Regions from separate parts of the Brevundimonas sp. GW460-12-10-14-LB2 genome, predicted to be linked through region 1. Evidence: predicted binding sites of a transcription regulator. Region 1 holds the regulator's gene; the other holds the start of a gene.
The links. The regulator HrcA, encoded in region 1, represses chaperone genes, less so after heat shock. The targets are predictions, from matches to a motif close to GTTAGCANTCNNNNNNNNNGANTGCTAAC.
Positions count from the first base shown of each region.

Region 2: the regulator HrcA is predicted to act here: its motif matches at 6,999-7,027, upstream of groES (co-chaperone GroES).

Region 1 is NZ_CP015511.1:2,634,866-2,645,238, forward strand. It holds gene glmM (phosphoglucosamine mutase) at 1-71, shown strand, start outside; gene A4249_RS13100 (HEPN domain-containing protein) at 159-1,094, shown strand; gene A4249_RS13105 (RNA polymerase sigma factor) at 1,914-2,420, shown strand; gene A4249_RS13110 (DUF3363 domain-containing protein) at 2,527-4,230, opposite strand; partial or broken gene A4249_RS13115 (phosphoglucosamine mutase) at 4,677-4,922, shown strand; gene A4249_RS13120 (hypothetical protein) at 4,919-5,380, opposite strand; gene rph (ribonuclease PH) at 5,445-6,170, opposite strand; gene hrcA (heat-inducible transcriptional repressor HrcA) at 6,237-7,331, shown strand; gene grpE (nucleotide exchange factor GrpE) at 7,376-7,963, shown strand; gene A4249_RS13140 (S8 family peptidase) at 7,988-10,030, opposite strand; gene A4249_RS13145 (dienelactone hydrolase family protein) at 10,304-10,373, opposite strand, start outside.
Region 2 is NZ_CP015511.1:2,949,536-2,959,908, forward strand. It holds gene A4249_RS14560 (M1 family metallopeptidase) at 1-628, shown strand, start outside; gene A4249_RS14565 (DUF488 domain-containing protein) at 631-1,062, opposite strand; gene A4249_RS14570 (complex I NDUFA9 subunit family protein) at 1,178-2,155, shown strand; gene recQ (DNA helicase RecQ) at 2,240-4,117, shown strand; gene A4249_RS14580 (hypothetical protein) at 4,124-4,600, opposite strand; gene pgi (glucose-6-phosphate isomerase) at 4,700-6,319, shown strand; gene A4249_RS14590 (hypothetical protein) at 6,379-6,801, opposite strand; gene groES (co-chaperone GroES) at 7,100-7,387, shown strand; gene groL (chaperonin GroEL) at 7,441-9,087, shown strand; gene A4249_RS14605 (glycosyltransferase family 2 protein) at 9,304-10,032, opposite strand; gene A4249_RS14610 (ArnT family glycosyltransferase) at 10,109-10,373, shown strand, end outside.

The DNA.
Region 1 (10,373 bases):
AGGGCGACGACGAGGCGCTGGTCAAGCGGGTGGTGGCTGAAGTTGCTGCGGCTGTGAAAACAGCAGGGTGAAACCTGCAACACAATAATACGCATCTGCGCGGCGTGTGCGCGCAACTTCACGGTTCACAGCGTCTGCGTTTTCGATAGACTCACCTAATGCGGTCCGATCTGGAACATCTGCCGGAGCGTCAGCAGCGTGAACTTCAACGCGTTCGCGACATCCTGCTTGCTGGATTTGAGGCGGCCAGGACAAGCGGCGGCGGCGCCAACTCTGGTTGGCGACGCGGCGGCCAGATCCTCAAGATCATCCTGTTCGGGTCCTACGCACGAGCGGACTGGGTGGACGAACCAGAGAATGGCTATCTCTCGGACTTCGACCTCCTGATCGTGGTCAACCACGAGAAGCTGACGAACATCGCCGACTACTGGTGGAATTCCGAGGACGAGATCCTTCGTGACCCGGCCATCGGGCGAACCGTCAATCTCATTGTCCACGATCTTCAAGACGTGAACGACGCCCTGCGGCGAGGAGAGTACTTCTGGACCGATATCGTCCGCGACGGCGTCGCCCTCTACGAGATTCCCGGCCATGCCTTCGCTCCGCCACAGCTGATGACGGCGCAGGCCGCTGGCGAAATGGCAAAACGCCATTTTGAAGTTAAGTCGGCAGACCTCAGGCGGTGGATCGATACGGCTGAATACCAAACTGGAAAGGCTGCCGCGGACGAAGGCTTCCGGAAGCTGGCCGCCTTCAGCCTGCATCAGGCTGTTGAGACCGCCTACGCCTGCTTCCTACTCGTCCACACCCTCTATTTTCCGCGCTCCCATAACATTAAGTTCCTCCGCTCGCTCGCCGAGGCCGTGGACGTAGGGCTGGTTGAGGCCTGGCCGCGTGAAAGCCGCTTCGATCGCCGCCGGTTCGAACTGCTGAAGAGGGCCTATGTCGAAGCCCGCTACAGCGATCAGTACGACGCCTCGGCCGAGGATCTGGAATGGCTGATGGCCAGGGCGAAACACCTGCGTGATCGGGTCGCAGAATCAAGCCGGGCGCGCGTCGAGGACCTACGGCTGAAAGCGGAAAGCTCGAGATAGGTCGCAGCCTTGGAAGTCAGAGATGCAACTACGGCAGTCGAACACGAAGACCGTCTTCTGAACCGAAAGGAAGCGTCACGTGAACTCGCCGCGCTGGGAGTCCAACTCGCGCCTTCGACTTTAGCAAAAATGCTATGCCTTGGTTTGGATGGTCCGCCTTACATCCACATTCGTAAGCGCCCTTATTATCCCAGGCTTCAACTTCGAGCTTGGGCCAGGCTTCAGGTCAGCGAGGTGCGTTACTCATCGCGCGAGCTTCGCACCCCCCAGAAGGGCAGAGCCTGGAAGGACAGCGCGGCGCTGACTGTACGCCCTTTGAAGGGTGCATATTGGCAAGCGAGGGCCACGAAGCCTGCGTATCTCGTTGGGTCAAGGCCTGGGGCATATTGCATCGCCGCCCGCCTCTGCCGACTGCAACTTGAACAGAAGGCTCCCAGAAGGGATCTCAAGTTGTCGGTTTATGGGTTCGTCCGGATAAGCTAGCATCCAGACGCCCGGGCGGCCCCCGCGCATGTCCAGGCTTCGGCTAAAGGCGGCGGCGCGTGGCTCAACCATGTTCTCAACGCCCGGCGCATGACCAAGACGCAAGCGAAGGTCGAGCGGGTATCGCGCCACACTTGCCAACGGCGAGTGAATGATTCATCCTGGAGGTGCGTCGCACAGCGGCGTCGAGGCGTGAGAACCTCGGTTGAGAACAACCCGCAGCCTGCGCTTGTACGCCCACGGGGGCTGCAGCGCGCCGCGCCCTTTGCGCTTGCCTCGACCTAGGCTCGGCTCCGTCAATCCAGACGGGCGGTTTCGCTGATCGGAGGCGAATTCGTGACGTCTGGTGGTCGACAGTCTAAAACCGTGCCGGCGCTTTCTACCGGAAGCGACGCCGAGACCCTTTTCGCTACCCACGGCGCATGGTTGCTCGGCTCGTTGCGACATCGGTATGGCGCCGACCTCGCCGAAGACCTCCTTCAGGACACCTATTTCAATATCCTGCGACAGAAGCGTCCTGTCGAAATCCGTAAACCAAAGGCCTTTCTGCTCCAAGTCGCCCGCAATCTGTTCGTGAGCCGTTACCGCCGCGATCGCCGGCGAGAGGAACTGGACGCATGGCAGTCGCTTCCCACCACCCAGGCCGCAGCACAGGACGCATCCCTGCTCTTGAAGGAAGTCGTGCTGGGCCTTCCGCAACCGCTTCGCGACGTCTTCCTGCTCAGCCGTTTCGGCGGCATGACCAACCAGGAAATCGCCAATCATCTCGGCATCCGGCTGAAAACAGTCGAATGGCGGATGACCAAGGCTCTAGCCCAATGTGCGGCACAGCTGCGCGATTGAGGCCGGGGATCGAGGCTCCCCCCGCCGTATACTTGGACTTCGCGAGCGCGTCCCGAAGCTGACGATAGGAACTCAACCCAACCCCCGCGGATCCCGTGCATGTAGGCTAAAGCTCTAGTCCCAAACCCCGGCCCCGCTCTCCGAATCGAAACTCCACACGCCCCGCCTGCAGAACCGCGGTGAGAGCTTGGCCACGGCAGGCCTCCAACCCGGCGCGCCACGGCGCTAGCGTTACGACAGAGCGGCTTTCGACCGCCGCATAGGTTCGGCCGCCCATGTGAACGCTATCGTTGTAGACGCCTGAGAAGGGCTGTCCCTCTTCGGCCTTTACGACCAACTTCTCGTCCTTCCCAAGCCTCTTGAACTGCGCGTCGATCTCCATTTTCCAGAGGGCGAGCATGTCCTTATCGGTCAGCTTTGAGCCATCGCCGATCCCCCACCCCCTGCGAGTCTCCGCCCGTTCCTGTCCCAACCTTCTGGCTTTATCCGCCATAGACCCCAAGCCGGGATCAGGTTCGAGGCCGCCGGCCACCCGGTCCAGCCAGGTGACGCCCCGCGCTTCGGTCTGGAGGTGTAGAGGCCTGACGTCGAGCACGCGGACGTCCACATCGGCAGGACCATGTCGCGCCTGATCCGCCGCCAACGCCCGCGAGATGTAGTCGGGTGGAATGGCGAACCGGCCGTCGCCCCGAGGCTCGACAGCGCCTTGAAGGCGCATGGCTTCCAGCCGTCGAAGATGGCGCTCGATGAAAACAGGCCGATCTTCGGGCCGGACCACGAGATGATCAGCCTTAGAGTAAACGCCATTCCTCAGTTGCGCGATCTGAGCGATGGTCCGGTCTGAAGCCCTCGCCCTCCACGGCCTTCCCCGCAGTTCGATAAGGGCCCGCTCGGGTACGCGATCCAGGATCATAACGCGATCCAATGACGCCAGCCGGACATGCCCCAGACGACCATCCATGGTCTCAAGCACGAGCAACTGGGCCGCCTTCTTGTGCCACTTGAGCGGCTGAACGCCGGCGTAAGCGCCAACGATCACCTCGCCTTCCGAGAGGCTCAGCGGTTCAAGGCGATGCGTCTGCCCGCCCCAGAAGCCGCCCCATATGGCGCGCGTTGCGGCGGCTTCACGCGCCTCCTGTTCGCCGACACTTCGCAGGATGTCCCGCAGGTTTTCCGGAAGAATCCAAAGGCCTTGGCTGTCTCGGGTAGCCCATCCGCGACGCTCAAGATGGACCAGGCGGCGCTGTGCGTTGGCGCGTTCTCCGCTGTCCAGACCCTCAAGGTTGACCCGTCCGTCGTCCTGGCGTCGCAGAAGCGTGTCGTCCATCGCTGTCAGCCGGTCCGCCGTCAGATCGCGGGAGGAAGCCGTCCGGTCGGATCTCGGGCCCAGGATCTCGGTCGCCAGGGCTTCGCACCGGCCGCGCAGCCCATGCGCCGCATAACCGCGGCTGAAGATAAGGTCGCGTCCATCGTCCCGCACACCGCGTAGGATGATGTGGAGATGGGGACGTCCGGTATCGAAGTGCGCAACGGCAAGCCATTCGAGCGGCGTGCCGGTGTCGATCTCAATCTGCTTCATCATCCGCCGTGCGAACGACCTGACGTCCGCGAGCTCTTGTCCGTCTTCCGGATTCACGACAATCCGATAATGACGGCGGTCGTCGGCCCACCGATCGACCTGCGCCCTGGCGTCAGGCCGGTCCTCCAGCGGCCCAAAAAACGCGGCTCTCGCCCCGTCCTCGCCCGCGCCCTCCCGTCCGAAGTACCGCACGCAGGCTTTCAACGACGCGCGCGCGTTCGGCGTCTTCATCACCACCTTGACCTTGACGAAGACACGTCGTGACGGCCCGGCGCCCCGGAAGGCCGGCCGGACCCTCTGGACGACCGCCTTGGCGGCAAAGTGTCGTGTTCGCGCCCTGGAGGGCATCGACGCTGTCGCGCGTCCGGGGAGCAGAACAGCCCCGTGGGGATAGTGATCTCGGTGCGCCGTCATTGACGGACGGAATGGGAAATCGTCTGAATCGTGAGGCTTGGCCATGGGGAACCGTCGTCATCGACCGGCTTGTCCGCAAACCGCCCACCGGTCGCCGAGCAGGTTTGCGAATAATATCGCGCCTGTCCCGTTTTGAGTTGTTCCATCCGATTGACGGCGTTTGATCAGCTTTGATCCGGGTGCATCACGATCCATGTGTCCGCGGAAAGGACCTGAGTGCTTCTGATAACCGCCCATTACATCCTCTTCGCCGCCGCACGTCAGCCCGCCAGTTCGAGCCCGTGCCCCAAAAGCGGGAGAACATGCGCTTCACCGCCGACAAGCCGCTGGAGACCGACACGGTCAAGGCCGCCATCGCCGAGGCCGAAGCGGCGCTGAGCGGTCAGGGACGGCTGCTGGTGCGTCCCTCGGGCACGGAAAAGCTGATCCGCGTCATGGCCGAGGGCGACGACGAGGCGCTGGTCAAGCGGGTGGTGGCCAATGTCGCGGGCGCGGTACGCTCAGCCTAACGCTTGCACGCCGCCGGCGGGTCGCCGTCGCGTTCCCACAGTTTGCAGGATCGGTCGATCTCCCCCTGGATCAGGTCGCAAGGATTGGCGGCGTTGCAGGGCGGGCGGGTCGCCGGGCTGACCTGGATGCAGCGCTCGACCAGCCGGGCCGAGGCGGCGGCGCCGATGGCGTCGCGGCAAGGGACCTCGCTGACCGGAACCGGCTGAGCGGGCATGTCGGGACCCTCGGGAATGCTGGCCTCGACGTCCTCGGCCGGTTTGGTCGCTTCCTTCTCCGCAGCCGCCGGCTTGGCGGGCGGGGCAGGCGGCGGGGCGTCGGGCGCCAGTGGAACCGCGTCGATGACGTTGCTGCTTGCCGCAGCGTCTCCGGACGCAGGCTGATCGGCTGGATCAGCGCGCTGACATCCGGCCATCAACACAACGCAGGCGGCCATTGAAAGCCAGGGGGATCGACGCATCGACTTGTCTCCGGTCAGGACTGACCGAACGAGGATGCCCGTCCGCGCCTCGAGGTGAAACCCCCTATGGCTTCACCGCCGCCAGGGCCGCCTTCTGCAAGGCGAACAGTTCGGTGCAGCCGGTCTCGGCCAGCGAGAAGAGCCGGTCGAACTCGGCGCGCGAGAAGCCGCGCTTCTCGCCGGTGGCCTGGACCTCGACGATCTGGCCCGAGCCGGTCAGGACGAAGTTCGAATCCGCCTCGGCCTCGGAATCCTCTTCGTAATCGAGGTCCAGCACCGGCACGCCGTCGCAGACGCCGCATGACACGGCCGCCACCTGATCCGTGATCGGGTCGGCCTTCAGCACGCCCTCGTCGCGCAGATAGTTCAGGGCCAGGCTCATGGCGACCCAGGCGCCGGTGATCGACGCCGTGCGGGTGCCGCCGTCGGCCTGGATGACGTCGCAGTCGATCAGCACCTGACGTTCGCCGAGCGCCTTCAGGTCCACCACGGCGCGCAGGGAGCGACCGATCAATCGCTGAATCTCTTGCGTGCGGCCCGACTGTTTGCCGGCGGCGGCTTCACGACGCCCGCGCGTGTGGGTGGCACGGGGCAGCATGCCATATTCAGCGGTCACCCATCCCTGGCCCGTGTTGCGCATCCAGCCCGGCACCTTGTCCTCGATCGAGGCGGTCACCAGCACCTTGGTGTTGCCGAAGCTGATCAAGCACGAGCCCTCGGCATAGCGGTTGACGCCGGTCTCGATGGTCACGGGACGCAGTTGATCATCGGTGCGTTGCGAATGGCGCATGGGAGGGATCCTTGGAAGTCTGACCTTGGAAGCTGAGGCCGCGGTGCTTATCCTGAAACCGTGAGCCTGTATGCCCCGAAAAACCCGCCGTTCGACGCCGGCCAGTCCCTCGCGGGTTTGGCGGGGCTGGATGCGCGGGCGCGCGACATCTTCCGTCGCATCGTGGAATCCTATCTGGAGACCGGTGAGCCGGTCGGGTCGCGGACCCTGTCGCTGGGCGGCATCGCCCTGTCGCCTGCCTCGATCCGCAACACCATGCAGGATCTGACCCTCGCGGGACTGCTGGCGGCGCCCCACACCTCGGCCGGGCGGATTCCCACCCACGCGGGCCTGCGTCTGTTCGTCGATGGCCTGCTGGAAGTCGGCGACCTGACTAAGGAAGAGCGTCGCGAGATCGACGGGCGGCTGGCGGGGCGCGGTCGGAACTTCGAGGCGGCGCTGGATGAGGCCTCCAACCTGCTGTCGGGCCTGGCCGGCGGCGCGGGCGTCGTTTCCAGCCCCGTGCGCGATTCCGGCGTCAAGCACGTCGAGTTCGTGGCCCTGGGCGGGGACCAGGCCCTGGCCGTCATCGTCGCTGACGACGGCACGGTCGAAAACCGCATCATGACCCTGTCGGCCGGCGTCACGCCTTCGACCCTGGTCGAGGCCTCCAACTTCCTGAACGCCCGCCTGCGCGGCCGCCCCTTCGCCGACGCCAAGCGGGAGATGACCCAGGAGCTGGAAATTGCACGGCGTGAACTGGACCAAACGGCCGCCCGCCTGGTCGAGGACGGATTCGCTGCGTGGTCCGGCGGCCAGGATCGCGAGCGCGCCCTGATTGTGCGGGGCCGCGCCAACCTGCTTCAGGACCGGGAAGGCTTGGCCGATCTGGAGCGGGTCCGCGTCCTTTTCGATGATCTGGAGCAGAAGGAACAGCTGATCGGCCTGCTGGACGGCGTCGATGCGGCCCAAGGCGTGCGCATTTTCATCGGCGCCGAGACACGGTTGTTTTCACTTTCGGGTTCCGCCGTGATCGCGGCGCCCTATATGAGCGGCCGACAGCGGGTTCTGGGCGCCATCGGCGTGATAGGCCCCGCAAGACTGAACTACGCCCGTGTCATTCCGTTGGTGGACTATACCGCCCGGGTGCTGGGCCGGATGCTGGACGGGAACGACAAGTGAGCGACAAGCCCCTTAACGACGAACTAAACGCCGTGGATGCCGACATGGCCGAAACCAACGCCGAACACGGCCTGGACGCCCATCCGTCAGACGATCTGGCGCCGCTGGACGCCGTGATCGCCGAGCGTGACGAATGGAAGGACCGCGCCCTGCGCGTCGCCGCCGAGATGGAGAATCTGAAGCGCCGTTCGGAGACGCAGCAGAATGACGCCCGCGCCTTCGCCATCCAGCGCTTCGCCAAGGACCTGCTGGGCGTCGCCGACAATCTGGAACGCGCCCTGATGGCTGCGCCCAAGGACGCCGAGGGCGCGACCGCCGGTCTGATGACCGGCTTGGAACTGACGCAGAAGGCCCTGCTGCAAGCCTTCGACGCCAACGGCCTGAAGCGCGTCGCGCCCCAGGCCGGCGAGGCCTTCAACCCGCATCTCCACCAGGCGATGATGGAACAGCCGTCCGAGACCGTGCCTGGCGGATCGGTGATCCAGACCATGCAGTCCGGTTTCGAACTGTTCGGCCGCACCGTGCGCCCCGCAATGGTCGTCGTCGCCGCCAAGGGATCCGGCGCCCAGACTCCCAACCCGTATGGCGCCGCCCCCGCCGCCGACGGTCAGGCCTTCGACGGCAAGGCCTGATCCGCGGTCTTCAGGCGGCGTCGGTCAGAACTGACGCCGCCAGGCTCCGATCAAGGCGAACTCCGGCGGCGCGTCTGCGACATGGCGCGGCTCGCGGCTGGCGACCGCTTGCAGCGTCATGCTGGACCCATCCCACAGCCGACGTTCGCCACCGAGGATAAAGTCGATCTGGCGGCCGCTGGGCGTCGCCGAGAAGCTGCGGCGCGAATAGGTCAGCGGATCGAAATATTCGACCGGTACGTCCGCCAGCATGGCCGAGAAGGTTCCGCGCTCGATCCTGAGCGGCTGAGCCAGGGTGAAGCTGATCCGGTCACAGATCATCGAACAGCCCGTCAGGAGCCCCAGCCGCCAGTTCGAACTGATCGCCGCCTGATCCGTCGACAGGAATCGGCCCTCGATCCGGGTCGCCCCCATCCCCGCCTCGCCGATCAGACGCAGGCCCGGCCGAAGGGTCCAGTCGCCACCCAGCGCATAGAAGCTGGTTCGTGACGGCAGGGCGAAGTCGGACCCGCCCGGCAGGAAGGCGCCCAAGGGCCCGAGCCGTTCATCCAAGGCGCCGACGCTGAACGAAAGACCGCCCTCCGCTCCGCGCCATCCGATCGCCGCCCGACTATAGGTCGAAGCGTCCTGCTCGACACGTCGCAGCGGCATCCGACGATCGCCGCCGCCGCTTTCGCCCGAGACCGTCACCGGGCCGAACCGCATGGCGCCCCGCACGGCGTGGTCGGCCTGAGCCAGGGCGGCGAAACCGTCGCCCGCCGCGCCGTTGAACGGCGATGTCGCCCCGCCTTTTCCTTGCCAGACCGAGAAATTCATCCGACCCGTGGCGACATCCAGCATCGCCTCCTGCCGCGGCTCGTCCCCCATCCAGGGCGCATCATACAGATCGTGACGAGGCGCGATCGGGTCAGGTCGGGCGCTGGGTTGGGCCGCGATCAGGTTCAATCGACCGCCGCCCGGCAGAGCCAGGCTGGTTGTCGCCGTGGTATTCTGCTCGAACGGCGCCGCCTGATAGGATCGGCTCGGCGCAGTCGGATAGGCGCCGCCCAGTTGGACGGCGAACATCCGATCGTAGGCGTCGTAGAGCACTGTATTCAGCGCCGTCTGCCGACCGAAAGCGTCCCCGAACGCCGCGCCGACGAAGCTGCCCGGTTCGCTCATGCTGACGATGGAGCTTCCGTCCGCCATCGGCGTCGAGGTCGTTCCGACCGGTCTGAACGCGCCGGCCATGTCCAGCAGGCCGCGCCCATAAACGATGTCCGTGCCGGGATCGCCGGCGTCGCGTGCGGTCGTCAGCAAGATATCCAGAGCGGCACGCGCCGACAGATTGGGGAAGGCCTGCATCAGCAAAGCGAGCGCGCCGGACACATGCGGCGCCGAGAAGGATGTGCCGTTGACGCGCCAACACGACGTGCCCTCGCACCCAGTGATCACATCCTCGCCCGGCGCAGAAATATAGCCGGCCGCCGTATCCCCTGCCCGGTTCGAGAAGCTGGACATCGCATCGGTCGCACCGTGCGATCCGACCGCGATGACGCTGCCAGCAAACCGGGGGTCGATGGCGTAACGCGCGGGCCAGCCCGGATTGGCGTTTCCGTCATTGCCCGATGAGGCCACGATCACGGCGCCCGAGTTGACCGCGCGCAACAGCGCCGACTCGAACGCCGAGCCCAGCCGCCCGTCGCCGCCCAGCGACATGTTGATGATCTTGACGCCATTGGCGACGGCATAGTCCAGTGCGCGCACCAGATCCGAACTGCTGAAACAGACCTCGGTATTCTTGTCCGTACAGTCAGAGATATCGGTGCGGATCGACAGGATCGTCGAATTGTACGCCACCCCGATCGTACCGAACCCGTTGAAGTTCGAGGCGATCACGCCCGACACGCGCGTGCCGTGGCTGCTTGACGCCACATAGGGCGTATTGCGCCCCACGACGACGTCGGTCGAGGCGCTGGAGATACGCCCCTCCAACTCTGGCAAGGTATTGGCGATGCCGGAGTCGACGACGGCGACGGTGACGCCGGCTCCAGTCGCCCCGGCCTGCCAAGCGGATTGGACCTTCATATTGGCCAAGCCGTAGTTCCGCAGATACTCGCTCGACGTGACCGAGGGAGGCGGAGGCGGTGGTGGGGGAGGCGGCGGGGGTGGCGGGGGCGGAGGAACGGGGGGCGTGATCGTGCCGCCGCCGCCACCGCCTCCACCACCGCCTCCGCACGCTGCGAGAGGCAGAAACAGCAGGCCGATACCCAGGACGATCGCCCCGCGAAGCCGCAATCCGTTCACGCCCTACCCTCCCATACTCGGGCTGCTCCCCGCAGCCTTGGCGCCAGTAACGCCCTAATTCTTTAACGCTTTATCGAACGTCGCCAGCAGCTTGGACCAGCCGTCCTTGGCGTCTGCTTCCGAG
Region 2 (10,373 bases), 310 kb from region 1:
GTGGCTGCGCGGCTATTTCGATCGCAACGCCTATCGCCCGATGACCACGGCCATGTTCCTGCAAGACATCCGCGACAACCTGATCAAGGGCGACGCGGCGCTGGAAAGTCAGCTGCAGATGGACGCCTGGGTCTATCAGCCCGGCCTGCCGTCCAACACCGTGGCGCCGGTGTCCCATGCCTTCGAGCCGGTGGATGCGGCCGCCGTCGCCTTCTTCAAGGACAAGGGACCGGCCTCGGCCATTCCGTGGGCGGACTGGAACACCCAGCAGCGCCAGCGCTTCCTGGGCTGGCGTCCCGAGGGTCTGCGGACAGGCGCCGACTGGCTGACGGACGCGCAGCTGGCCGATCTGGAGCGCACGCTGAACCTGGCGAACGAAGGCAACGCCGAACTGACCTTCGCCTGGCTGCAGATCGCCCTGGCCCATCGCTATCAGCCGTCGGTCGCCACGGCCGAGAAGTTCCTGACCAGCCAGGGCCGTCGCAAGTTCGTCCTGCCGCTGTTCCAGACCCTGTGGAACGAGGGCGACTGGGGTCGTGGCAACGCGCGGCGCATCTACGCCGAGGCTCGGCCGCTCTATCACCCGGTCACCAGCGGTTCGGTCGATCAGTTGGTCGGACGGCCGTAAGGCTAGAGGTCCACGACCGCCACGCCGGTTTCCTCCGCAAGTCGTTCCGCCAGGACGGCGCGGTGGCAGCCGGCGTGGTCGGCCTCGAAGCACAGCAGGGCGACGGGTTTGTCGGCCGCCAGCGCCTTCAGCCGCTCGTACTCGATCTGCGCCTGGGGCTCGGCCAGGTGATCGGCGAAGATGGCGCGCATCTCGTCCACGCGGCCCTTGCGCGCCGCGTCACGTCCGGCCTTGGGCGTGCCCAGCCCGCGCAGGTGGACATAGTCGATCCCTTCGGCCTTCAGGCTCTCGCCCAGGATCGTCTTGGAAAAGCCGGCGCGGCGGGATGCGGCGACCGCACGGACATCGACCAGGGTCTGCACGCCGGCCGTCTTCAGCCGCGCGATGACGTCGGCCTGGGTCGCGCCCTCGTAGCCAATGGTGAAAAGCTTCATCCGCCTCAGATGGGCGGCCGCGCGTCGAACGCCAGCGTGACCGTGAAGGCCCGCGTTGCGGTGCGGCGCCCTATCGTCTATCCCGCCGAAACGGATTTCGACTGGAGCTTTCCCCATGGCTGACCTCGCCCCCGGCGTCGTGACCCTCTTCGGAGGTTCGGGCTTTATCGGGTCGCAGGCGGTGCGCGCCCTGGCGCGTCGCGGCTGGCGCATTCGGGTCGCCGTGCGCAACCCGGTCCTGGCGATCGAAATCCAGCCGCTGGGCGATCCCGGGCAGATCCAGTTCATGCGCTGCGACATCACCAACCCCGCGGACGTGGCGCAGGCCGTGCGCGGCGCGGACGCCGTCGTCAATCTGGTCGGCGTCCTGCATGACGCAGGCGGCAAGCGCGGCTTCGACGCCGTTCACACCGAGGCGGCCAAGACCATCGCCGAGGCCGCCAAGGCGGCGGGCGTTGAGCGCCTGGTCCAGATCTCGGCCATCGGCGCCGACGCCGCCAGCCCTTCGGCCTATGGTCGCACCAAGGCCCAGGCCGAGGCGGCCGTTCGCGACGTCTATCCGGACGCGGTGATCCTGCGTCCGTCGCTGGTGTTCGGCGCGGGCGACGGCTTCCTCAATCGCTTCGCCGCCATGGCGACGATGGCGCCGGCCCTGCCGCTGATCGGCGGCGGCGAAACCCGGTTCCAGCCGGTCTATGTCGGCGATGTCGCCGAGGCCATCGCGCGCGGCGTGACCCGCGCGGACGCCGCCGGCCGCACCTATGAACTGGGCGGGCCGAGCCTCTACACCTTCCGCGAGGTGCTGGAGCTGGTGCGTCGTGAGACGGGCCGCGACCGGATGCTGGTTTCGGTGCCCTTCATCGTCGCCAAGCCCCTGGGTTCGCTGCTGCAACTGAGCCGGTTCGTCGGCCTGACCCCGCCGCTGACGCACGATCAGGTGCTGATGCTGGAGAAGGACAATGTGGTCGCCGCCGATGCGCTCGGCCTCAGCGATCTGGGCATCGACCATCCGGCCGGCATGGCGGCGATCGCCCCGTCCTATCTGTGGCGCTACCGCGTCGGCGGCCAGTTCGCCGAAGCGCCCGCCCACTAAAACCATCCCCTATGACGTCGTCGCCGGTCGCCATCGCGGCCGGCGGCGTCTTCTGTTCGGGAACAAAGAGTGCACAGCTTAAGGATGCCGGCCACGCGCCCCCAGTTTTCCTCGACCGATACGCCTGACCTGAACGACGCGCGGGCGTTGTTGGCGCGCGTCTGGGGGCACGCCGACTTCCGGGGGCTGCAAGGGCAGGTGGTCGAGCAGATCCTGTCGGGCGGTGATGTGCTGGCGGTCCTGCCGACCGGCGGCGGCAAGAGCGTCTGCTATCAGATCCCCGCCATCTTGCGCCCCGGACTGGGGCTGGTGGTGTCGCCGCTGATCGCCCTGATGACCGATCAGGTCGAGGCGCTGAAGCAGCAGGGCGTCGCGGCGGCGCGGCTGGATTCCGGCGTGTCGCTGGACGAGCGTTCGGCCATCTGGGCGGCGGCGCGGTCGGGGGGGCTGGACCTGCTCTATGTGTCGCCGGAAGGCCTGGCGGCGGGCGCCATGATGGACCGGCTGGCGGAACTGCCGCTGAGCCTGATCGCCATCGACGAGGCGCACTGCGTTTCGCAATGGGGTCACGACTTCCGCCCCGATTATCGAAACTTGGGCCTGCTGGCCGAGCGGTTTCCCGACGTGCCCCGCATCGCCGTCACCGCCACCGCCGACGCCCGCACCCGCGACGACATCCTGCGCTCGCTGCGGCTGGAAGAGGCGACGGTCTTCGTCGACAGTTTCGCGCGTCCGAACCTGCAACTTTCGGCCGAGCGCAAGGAGAGCGCCTCTCGGGCCAAGACCGACGCCCGCGTCATCGAACTGGTGCGCGAACGGCGGGGCAAGTCGGGCGTCGTCTATTGCGGCAGCCGCGACGGCTGCGACCGCGTGGCCCAGGCCCTGCGCGACGCCGGGACCAACGCCATCGCCTATCACGCCGGCATGGACACGAAGGAGCGCGACCGCCGGCTGGAACGCTTCCTGGCCGAGGAGGGCGCCGTCATGGTCGCGACCATCGCCTTCGGCATGGGCGTCGACAAGGCCGACGTGCGCTTCGTCATCCACGCCGATCCGCCGGGCAGTCTGGAGGCCTATTGGCAGGAGATCGGCCGGGGCGGGCGCGACGGCGAGCCGGCCGAGGGCATCACCCTGTATGGGCCGTCCGACATCGCCTGGTCCTTGCGTCGGCTGGACAGCCGCCCGATGGCCGAGGAGGTCAAACAGGTCCAGGTCAGGAAGACCCGCCAGCTGTTCGCCATGCTGGACGGCGCGGTCTGTCGGGCCCAGGCCGTGCGGCGATATTTCGGCGAGCATGACGCTCAGCCTTGCGGCGTCTGCGACATCTGCGGCGACCCGCCTCAGCTCTATGACGCGACCGTCCCGGCCCAGAAGGCGTTGGCGGCGGTGCAGCGGCTGGGCGGCCGGTTCGGGCGCAATCGCGTCGTCGATCACCTGACCGCCCGCACCAAGGACGTGCAGCCGTGGGAGCAGCAACTGTCCACCTGGGGCATCGGGCGCGAGATTTCGCTGAACAGCTGGCGCGAGATCGTCGATCACCTGCTGTTCGAAGGTCTGCTGGCTGAGGATCCCAACGACGGCAAGCCGCTGGTCGGGCTGGGCGATCCCGAAGCGGTGCGCGCCGTCTATCGCGGCGAGCGCCAGATCGAGGTGCGTCGCGCGCCTCTGAGGGCCGATACCGCCCCGCGTCGTCGTGACCGATCGGGCGAAGGGCGCAATGCGGCGCTGGAGACGATGGACGCGGACGTCCGCGCCCGGTTCGAGGCCTTGCGCGCCTGGCGCCGCGACCGCGCCTCGGAACAGCACGTCCCGCCCTATGTCATCTTCCAGGACCGGACGCTGCTGGAGATCGCCCACGCCGAACCGGGCGACCTGAACAGTCTGGGCGCCATTTCCGGCGTCGGTCAGTCGAAGCTGGATCGCTACGGCAAGGGCGTGCTGGAGGCGCTGGCCGCCCTTTAGAAGGCGTCAGACTTCCGGCTTAGGCGGGGCGGTGATGACTTCGACGTTGTCGTTCAGCAGATAGGACAGTTCCGACAGGGCTGTGGCGCGTTCGGCCGGGTTAGCGGCGGCCTGAACGGCCTGAACCTTCTTGGGCATGTCCTCGGAAATGCCGCGCAGGATGCATTTCAGATCGCCGTCGGTGCCGCGTTCCTTCAGGATCAGGTGGCCCTGCATGTCCAGGGCGGCCAACTGTTCGGCCTGGGCCTTGAAGCCGGTGAAGGCCTGGCTGGTGAAGAAGGCGGCGTCGTCGGCGGCCTTGGCGGCGGCCCAGCCGTCGACCACGGCCTTCAGGCTGGTCGAGCGCGAGATGATGTCGGCGAACAGCGGCTCGCCCGCCACCGAGACCGGCGCGCCGGGCGCGGCGGCCGGCTGTTCGGCGGCCAAGGCCACCGAGGGATTGGACATCGCCAGGGCGATCGTGAGAGCAAGGCCGCAGGACATGGAGGTGACTTCCTGTTTCAGCGTCCGCTGGGACGTTGAACCTGAATACGCCCCAGCCGTAAACGAGTGTTTACCCTGTCATTCCCGATGGAGACGACGATGACCCGCGACGCCGCCTGGACCGCCTTCGACCAAGCCGCCGCCGAGGCCGCCTCCGCGCGGATCGTGGACCAGTTCGCCGCCGATCCCGACCGGCTGGCGCGGATGTCGGTCGAGGCGGCGGGGCTCTATCTGGACCTGTCGAAACAGAGCTGGACCAAGGCCGCCTTCGACGCCTGTCTGGACCTGGCGCGCGCCAGCGACGTCGAAGGGCGCCGCGCGGCCCTGTTCGCCGGCGAGGCCGTCAATCTGACGGAAGGGCGGGCGGTGCTACACCCGGCCCTGCGCGCCGCGCCGGGCGCCGACTTCAAGGCCTTGGGCGAGCCGGTCTCGGCCGAGGTGGACGCCGTGCGGGCGGACATGAAGGCCTATGCCGATGCGGTGCGGTCGGGCGCCGAGGCGGGCGCGACGGGCAAGACGTTCGAGGCGATCGTTCATGTCGGCATCGGCGGGTCAGACTTGGGGCCGCGCGTGGTCTGGGATGCGCTGCGCCCGCTGGACCCGGCCATCGACCTGCGCTTCGTCGCCAGTATCGATCCGCGCGATATGGCCGAGGCGCTAACGGGCCTGAACCCCGAAACCACCCTGGTGGTGGTCGTGTCCAAGACCTTTACGACGCAGGAAACCCTGGCCAACGCCGAGGCGGCGAAGGCCTGGCTGGCGGCGTCGCTGCCGGCCGAGGGGATGACGAAACACTTCATCGGGGTGACGGCGGCGCCGGAGAAGGCGGCGGCCTTCGGCTGCGGTCGCACCTTCGCCTTCCGGGACTGGGTCGGCGGGCGGTATTCGCTGTGGTCGGCGGTCAGCCTGTCGTGCGGCATCGCCCTGGGCTGGGACGTGTTCGAACAGATGCTGGCCGGGGCGGCGGCCATGGACGAGCATTTCGTTTCGGCCCCGCTGGAGCGGAACGCCCCGGTTCTGCTGGCCCTGGCCCAGGTGTTCAACGTCGATGGCCTGAACCGGCCGGCGCGTACGGTGGCGCCCTACGCCCACGCCCTGCGTCGCCTGCCGTCCTTCCTGCAGCAGCTGGAGATGGAGTCGAACGGCAAGCGGGTGCATCGCGACGGTACGCCGGTGACGCGCCAGACCTGCCCCGTCGTCTTCGGCGAGCCGGGCACCAACGGACAGCACGCCTTCTTCCAGCAGATCCACCAGGGACCGCAGACCGTCCCGGCCGAGTTTGTGATCGTGGCCAAGACTCACGCGGACGCGCCGGAGTCGCCGCCAGAAGCGCCTTTGTGGTCCAACGCCTTGGCCCAAGGCCAGGCCCTGATGCTGGGGAAGACGACAGAGGCCGCCAAGGCCGAGGGGTTGGCGCAAGGATTGTCGGAGGAGGAGGCGACGCGCCTGGCGTCCCACCGCACCTTCACCGGCAATCGTCCATCGACGGCCATCCTGATGGACCGCCTGACGCCCGAAACCCTAGGCGCGCTGCTGGCCCTGTATGAGCACAAGACCTTCGTCGAGGGGGTGATCTGGGACATCAACAGCTTCGACCAGTGGGGCGTCGAACTGGGCAAGGTCCTGGCCAAGGCGATCCTGAAGGACGTGGACGCGGGCGGCCCCTCGGCGGACCTGGATCCGTCCACGGCAGCCTTGATGACGCGGTTGATGGGCTGACGCGAAAAGGGCCCGTCCTTGCCGGACGGGCCCTTCCGATCATCTAGACCGTCGAACGCTTACCAGCGGCGGTCGTAGCGGTAGTCGCGATCATTGCGATACTCGCGGCGGTCGTAGCGCGAGTCGTAACGGCGGCCGTCGTAGCGGTAGTCGTAGCCCGAGCGGCTGCGGTCGATGCCGTGCTCGCGCTCCCAATGGCCTTGGTTACGGTAGCATTGGCCGCCGCGGTAGTATTCGCAGCCCGAGCCGCGGTTGGAGGCCACCGCGCCCAGCGCCGCGCCGGCAAGCGCACCGCCCGCGATATAGCTGCCGTCGCCATTGCCATAGATGGCGCCGGCCAGACCGCCCACGGCGGCGCCGATCAGGGCGTTACGGCCGGTGTTGTCGCGATCGCGCGACTGGGCGGAAGCCGGAGCGGCCATCAGGCTCAGGGCCACGACGGGGGCGGCGGCGACCGCAGTGATCTTCAGCAGCTTGGACATTTTGGTCTCCTTGTTTGCTTGCCGATCTGCGTTTCCGGGGCGGGAAGGCATCCAGCGTTGAGGTCTTTCTATCGCTCCCAGTTTGAACGACCCCGGAGGTCGGCATTCATTTTCGGTTCATTTGTCACAGAGAATTCGCGCGGCGATCCACCGCCGCCGCTTGACGATGACCCTGCCTCTGCCTAACTCCCGCTCGCGTTAGCACTCTCGCTGGTCGGCTGCCAAAACGGCGATCGCGAGAGAGCCGCACACCGTTTCAAAAACGCCCCGATCCGGGGGTTTTACAGGGAGAAGTCCGATGGCGTTCCGTCCGCTCGGCGACCGCGTGCTGGTCAAGCGCGTTGAAGAAGAATCCAAGACCAAGGGTGGCATCATCATCCCCGACACCGCCAAGGAAAAGCCACAGGAAGGCGAAGTCGTCTCCGTCGGCCCTGGCGCCCGCGACGACACCGGCAAGGTCAATGCTCTGGAGCTGAAGGCCGGCGACCGCATCCTGTTCGGCAAATGGTCGGGCACGGAAGTGAAGATCGACGGCGAAGACCTGATCATCATGAAGGAATCCGACGTCCTGGGCGTGCTGTCCTAAGCACCCGACGTCCGACGTTCTTCAATCAATCCATATAGATAGGAGCTGCCCTCATGGCCGCTAAAATCGTACACTTCAACACCGACGCGCGCGACAAGATGCTGCGCGGCGTCAACGTGCTCGCCAACGCCGTCAAGGTGACGCTGGGTCCCAAGGGCCGCAACGTCGTGATCCAGAAGTCCTTCGGCGCTCCGCGCTCGACCAAGGACGGCGTGTCGGTCGCCAAAGAGATCGAGCTGGAAGACGCCTTCGAGAACATGGGCGCCCAGATGATCCGCGAAGTCGCTTCGAAAACGAACGACAAGGCGGGCGACGGCACCACCACCGCAACCGTTCTGGCTCAAGCCATCGTGCAAGAGGGCCTGAAGGCCGTCGCCGCCGGCATGAACCCGATGGATCTGAAGCGCGGCATCGACAAGGCTGTCGGCCTGGTGCTGGAAGAGATCAAGTCGAACTCCAAGCCGGTCTCCAACAACTCGGAAATCGCCCAGGTCGGCACCATCTCGGCCAACGGCGACTCGGAAATCGGTGAGCTGATCGCCCAGGCGATGGCCAAGGTCGGCAACGAAGGCGTCATCACCGTCGAGGAAGCCAAGACCGCCGACACCACCGTCGACGTCGTCGAAGGCATGCAGTTCGACCGCGGTTACCTGTCGCCTTACTTCATCACCAACGCCGACAAGATGGAGGCCCAACTCGAAGAGCCGCTCATCCTGCTGTTCGAGAAGAAGCTGACCTCGCTGCAAGCCATGCTGCCGATCCTGGAAGCCGTGGTGCAGTCGGGCCGTCCGCTGCTGATCATCGCCGAGGACATCGAAGGCGAAGCCCTGGCGACCCTGGTCGTCAACAAGCTGCGTGGCGGCCTGCGCGTCGCCGCCGTCAAGGCTCCGGGCTTCGGCGATCGCCGCAAGGCCATGCTGGAAGACATCGCCATCCTGACGGGCGGCCAGGTCATCTCGGAAGACCTCGGCATCAAGCTTGAGAGCGTCACCATCGACATGCTCGGCAAGGCCAAGAAGGTCACGATCACCAAGGACGACACCACCATCGTCGAAGGCGTCGGCGGCAAGGACGAGATCGAAGCCCGCGTGGCCCAGATCAAGCGCCAGATCGAAGACACCACCTCCGACTACGACAAGGAAAAGCTGCAGGAACGTCTGGCCAAGCTGGCCGGCGGCGTCGCGGTTCTCCGCGTCGGCGGTTCGACCGAAGTCGAAGTGAAGGAAAAGAAGGACCGCGTCGACGACGCCCTGAACGCCACGCGCGCCGCGGCTGACGAAGGCATCGTTCCGGGCGGCGGCATCGCCCTGCTGAAGGCCTCCAAGATCCTGGCCGACGTCAAGGGCGACAACGCCGACCAGAACGCCGGCATCGCGATCATCCGTCGCGCCCTGCAGGCTCCGATCCGTCAGATCGCCGAAAACTCCGGCGTCGAAGGCTCGATCGTGGTCGGCAAGGTGCTGGAAAACGGCGACGCTTCGTTCGGCTTCAACGCCCAGACCGAAGAGTACGGCGACCTGGTGCAGATGGGCGTCATCGACCCGGCCAAGGTCGTCCGCACGGCCCTGCAAGACGCCGCTTCGGTGGCCGGCATCCTGATCACGACGGAAGCCGCCGTCGCCGACGCCCCCAAGAAGTCGGGCGGCGCCTCGGCCCCCGACATGGGCGGCATGGGCGGCATGGGCGGCATGGACTTCTAAGTCCAAGCTGACCGACGCTGAAATGCAGAAGGGCGGGACCGCAAGGTCCCGCCCTTTTTGTTTGCCTATCCTATCTGCGAAGCGGGGAGGGGGACCGCTGAGCGGTGGAGGGGCTGTTGAAGGCCCACCGATGTCGGAGGTGCGGCGCCAGCCCCTCCGTCACGACGGCAAGAGGCATCGCGCCACCTCCCCACGAGGTGGGGAGGAGACAGCGTTCTAGAACTCCGAAATCGCGCCCGGCTTGCGGGACCGCGTCTTCAGCCACATGACGCCCAAGAGGTCCGAGACCGACGCCCGCAGGCGGCCCCAGTTGGTGTATTTCGAGCGGCCGACCTCGCGGTGGCGGTGGTCCACGTCGAGATATTGGTTCTTGAACCCCTCGCGGATCATCAGCGCCGGCAGGTAGCGGTGGATGTGATCGAAGTAGGGCAGGCGCAGGAAGACGTCGCGGCGGAAGGCCTTCAGTCCACAGCCGGTGTCGTCGGCGTCGTCGCCCAACAGTTTGCGGCGGATGCGGTTGGCCCAGATGGAGGCCTGGCGTTTGGCCTCGGTGTCCTGACGTTTGGCGCGACGGCCGCCGACCAGGCCCACGTCGCCGGGGGCGGACAGAAGCGCATCGACCAGGCGGGGCGCATCGGCCGGCGGGTTCTGGCCGTCGCCGTCCATCGTCACCACGACCGGCGCGCGCGCGGCCAGGACGCCGGTGCGGACCGCGCGGCTCTGGCCAGCATTGGTCCCGTGAGCCAGGACGCGCAGGGCCGGCAGTTCGGCCATGGCGGCCTTCAACTCGGCCAAGGTCGCATCCTTGGACGCATCGTCCACGAAGATCATCTCGTACGAACGGCCGGCGAAGGCGGCGGCGATCTCGCGCGCCAGGGGCACGGCGGCGCCCGCCTCGTCATGGACGGGAACGACGACGGAGATTTCGGGCGTTTCGGCGGTCATCGGCGCTCCATAGAGGATAACGAGAGCTTAGGGGAGACGGCTGACGCAGGCGTAGTCGCCGTGTAAGGAGTCTGGAATGAAGACTTTCGATCTGGATGGCCGCATCGCCGGCTGGCGCGGGCCGGTTCTCGCGGCCCTGCTGACGTTGATCGCCGGCCTGCCGGGCCTGCTGCTGCTGCCGCCGCTGGATCGCGACGAGAGCCGGTTCGCCCAGGCCACGTCCCAGATGCTGGAAAGCGGCGACTATGTCGACATCCGCTATCAGGACGAGCCGCGCTGGAAGAAGCCGGTCGGCATCTACTGGATGCAGGCGATCGCCGTGGGCCTGACCTCGGATGTCG